Regions from separate parts of the Xenorhabdus poinarii G6 genome, predicted to be linked through region 2. Evidence: predicted binding sites of a transcription regulator. Region 2 holds the regulator's gene; the other holds the start of a gene.
What was found. Region 2 encodes PurR, which represses purine synthesis genes. Its sites were predicted from a motif close to CANGCAAACGTTTGCNTG; they were not measured.
Positions count from the first base shown of each region.

Region 1 (2,211 bases), 770 kb from region 2:
CGTTGCTGCTCCAAAATCTCACGGCCAATGAACTGGCGATCTTCCGGTTTCCAGGCAATGGTCCATGCCATATTCGCGGCCAGTGGTGAAATAGTTTCATCCATTTCCTGACCATAAAGATTCATACCGGCTTCAAGACGCAATGTATCACGCGCACCCAAGCCAGCCGGTTTCACGCCTGCGGCCAACAACTGTTGCCAAAAATCGGCCGCGTGTTCTTTAGGTAATGCAATTTCATAACCGGCTTCACCGGTATAACCTGTCGTTGCAATAAATAAATTGCCGGCCTGCACACCAAAGAAAGGTTTCATGCCAATGATTGTTTGCTTCTGTTCATCACTGAGCAGCGATTGGACTTTAGCGTGTGCATTGGGTCCCTGAACGGCAATCAGCGCCAAATCATCACGCACTGTAATCTGAACGTCATATTTTTCAGCGTGTTGGTTAATCCATGCTAAGTCTTTCTCACGAGTCGCCGAGTTAACAACCATGCGATAAGCGTGTTCGGTGAAGAAGTAGACAATCAGGTCATCAATGACGCCACCAGAAGCATTTAACATGCCGGTATAAAGTGCCTTGCCCGGCTCGGTCAGTTTGGCAATGTCATTGGCCAGAAGATAGCGGAGAAAATCACGACAACCTGTCCCCTGTAGATCCACAATTGTCATGTGGGAAACGTCGAACATACCAGCATCAGTACGCACTGTATGATGCTCGTCAATTTGTGAACCATAATGCAGAGGCATCATCCAGCCGTGAAAATCGACCATGCGAGCCCCGCATGCCAGATGTTGATCGTATAGTGGGGTGTGTTTTGACATTATTTCCCTCTTTCCATTCTTGACATGAAAAATATACGGCGCATTAACCGGCAGAGGTTGGATCAGGAAGCAAAGAAGCGGTTAATCACGCAAACGATACCTTGGGAGCAGACGTTATCACTGAAACAAGAAATGAACCATAAAATAAATTAGCGGCATAATAGCCAGAAACCGAAAAAGCGCCTATCACCACACGGAATTTTTGTCTAATTTATTACAACAATGCAATAGAAAAGTTTAAAAAATGTCAAAAGAAAATATTTTTTGATTAAAAAAAGGCGAAAGCATGAAGTAAAACTATCCAACATACTTTAACCTAATATGAGAAAAACTAATTCTAAATAATGGGCTAAATTAGATTTTTTCAACCGAAGAGCGCTGAGAAATCAGCCAGTCAGGAAGGTCATTGAGTCCCATCGCGTGGCGAAGCAACAGTGGCTTCATTCCCGGTAAGTGATCAGCCAGTGTTAATCCAATACCCCGCAACAACTTTTTAGCCGGGTGAGTGCCCTCAAATAGCTGGCGGAAACTTTGCATACCTGCGAGCATGATCGCAGCACTGTGTTTGCGACGACGTTCATAACGCCCCAAATAGAGATATTGACCGATGTCTTTTCCTTCCTGATGCAAACGAATCAATTCACTTATCAGCTCAGCCACATCCATGAAGCCAAGATTAACCCCCTGACCAGCTAAGGGATGGATAGTGTGAGCCGCATCCCCCAATAATGCTAATCGATGTGCAGCAAAATGACGGGCGTAACGCCCCATCAAGGGAATAGTTTGTCTGTCACTGATCAATTCACATTGACCAAGACGCATATCAAATGTCGCACCCAGTTGTCGATTAAACCCTTTTGCTTCCATCGACTTGCGCTGCTGTGCAGCATCAGCCGGCAATGACCAAACAATCGAACAAAGGTGAGGATCGGACAGGGGCAGGAAAGCCAGTATGCCATCACCATGAAAAACCTGACGCGCAATGTTGCCATGCGGTATCTCAGTACGAATTGTCGCGACCAGCGCATGGTGTTCATAATCCCAAAAAGTCAGCGGAATATCAGCATGTTGACGCAACCAGGAATGAGCGCCATCAGCACCAACAACCAAACGTGAAGTCAGCATATTTCCGTCAGATAAAGTGATGAAGGCCTCGTTTTCTCCCCAGGCAACATGCTGAAGAGAGGCTGGCGTAAAAATCATGACATCAGGTAAGCTTTCTGCGCGTTGCCAAAGCGCTTTCCGAATCACAGCGTTTTCGATGATATGCCCCAAGTGTGTCAGGCCATTGTCCGCTGCATTAAACTGAATGCGCCCAACATTATCCTGATCCCAAACTTCCATTCCCTGATAAGATCTGGCTCGTATCATCAGGATGTCCTGCCAGACA
Region 1 is NZ_FO704551.1:764,238-766,448, reverse strand. Features, by position in the region: gene gcvT (glycine cleavage system aminomethyltransferase GcvT) at 1-821, opposite strand, end outside; gene ubiI (FAD-dependent 2-octaprenylphenol hydroxylase) at 1,176-2,211, opposite strand, start outside.
Region 1: the regulator PurR is predicted to act here: its motif matches at 908-925, upstream of gcvT (glycine cleavage system aminomethyltransferase GcvT).

Region 2 (2,211 bases):
AATATCTGGAGCACTTCTGGGCATTGGTTAACTGGAAATTTGTTGAAGAAAACTTAGCTTAATTAAGCTTAGTGTTCACGCCAGTTTGAAATAACAAGGGCGGTTTTCTTTCATTTACTGAGTAACGCATACTGAAAGACCGCCCTTAAAGTCACAGATCATTAAAATAATGAGCGTGACAAATTCGTCTTTTAGATCTTTGATCAAATCAGGCAGAGGCTTCCCAGAAACACAATCATGATTAATGCGCTACCGGCCGCCAACAATCCCAACTTCAGATCTGTACTCATAGAATATCCTCTGTATAAAATTAAGACCCCCTAACACCCTAAATTTTAAGTGGTCATTCACCGTTTTACCTAAAAAGCAGACTGCAATATTTCATTCATACTCTTTATAGCATCGATTATTACTTCCACTTTTGAGCTAGATCAGACAAAATTCACGGTTCATCGCTAACTTATTGCCAACCATCACCCTATATATAAATATGTTGGCAATTGATTAACAAATATCTATACCTGATAAATTTCAAGTTACAGGGGAATGCTAGCTAATGCAGTCAACCAAACGGAAATTTGAAAGATAAAGGGTGTACAAATTTAGACCATAAGGTCAGGAGTTCTTTTTATCATGGCAACGATCAAAGATGTGGCCAAACACGCTGGTGTTTCAACCACAACCGTATCCCATGTTATCAATAAAACCCGTTTCGTCGCCGAAGATACCAAAGCTGCTGTTTGGGCGGCTATTAAGGAACTGAATTATTCGCCCAGTGCTGTTGCCCGTAGTTTAAAAGTCAACCACACCAAATCGATCGGGTTACTGGCCACATCCAGTGAGGCACCTTATTTTGCTGAGATCATAGAATCGGTTGAAAATAGCTGCTATAGCAAAGGCTATACACTGATTTTATGTAATTCTCATAACAACCTTGATAAACAAAAAGCCTATCTCGCAATGCTGGCACAAAAGCGCGTCGATGGTTTGCTGGTCATGTGTTCAGAATACCCTGAACAACTTTTAGGTATGCTAGAAGACTATCGTAATATTCCGATGGTGGTTATGGATTGGGGAGAGTCCAAAGGGGATTTCACCGATGCAATTATTGATAACGCCTTTCACGGTGGTTACCTGGCTGGCCGTTATCTTATTGAACGTGGCCACCGTGAAATTGCCTCCATTTCCGGACCGTTAGCCAGGAATACCGGAGGGGGACGCCACCACGGTTTTCTCAAGGCATTGAAAGAGGCCAACATTGCTATTCGAGATGAGTGGATTGTTCAAGGTGATTTTGAACCTGAATCCGGTTATCAGGCCATGTATAAGATCCTTAATCAGAAACATCGCCCAACCGCCGTTTTCTGTGGCGGCGACGTGATGGCAATGGGCGCAATTTGTGCTGCCGATGAGTTAGGATTGCGCGTTCCGCAAGACATTTCAATTATCGGTTACGACAATATTCGTAATGCCCGCTATTTCACGCCAGCATTAACAACCATTCATCAACCCAAAGAACGTTTAGGGCAAATGGCATTTTCGATGTTATTGGACAGAATCGTCAATAAACGTGAGGATGCACAAACTATCGAAGTCCATCCACGCCTCGTTGAACGACGCTCGGTGGCGGATGGACCTTTTATCGATTATCGCCGCTGACAGTTAACTTTCTTGCAGCCATTCAGCATTCAGCGTATTGCTATCCCCCAGGTAATCGAGTAACCAGCTTAATGCCGGAGAATGGCTTTTTTGCAACCATGTCAAGCAGCATGGACTATCAGGCAATGGTTGTTCAAGTTCGAGTGTCGTCAGCTTGCCCTTACGGATCAGCGGTAACGCCCGATGCTTGGGAACCATTCCTACACACAGTCCATCCATGAGGCAACTCAGCCCTGCATCCCAATCCGGAACAATCAACCTCCGTTGATTATCTAAAGCCCATGTATTACGTTTAGGCAAGCTGCGCGAAGTATCCTCAAGGCATAAACTGGGATAAGGCCGCATTTGATCATCATTCAATTTTCCGGATATTGCCGCCAATTCATGGCCGGGGCTGACAACGCACAGCCATGGCATGAATCCCATATCCCTGAAGCTATAGCGTTCCCCGACAGGAGAGGCTCGAGTTGCCCCTATAGCAACATCCACGCGTTCATCAACCAACGCATCCCATACCCCATTAAACACTTCAGGATAGATGAATAATTCAAT
Region 2 is NZ_FO704551.1:1,537,215-1,539,425, reverse strand. Features, by position in the region: gene sodB (superoxide dismutase [Fe]) at 1-62, shown strand, start outside; gene purR (HTH-type transcriptional repressor PurR) at 634-1,659, shown strand; gene punR (DNA-binding transcriptional activator PunR) at 1,663-2,211, opposite strand, start outside.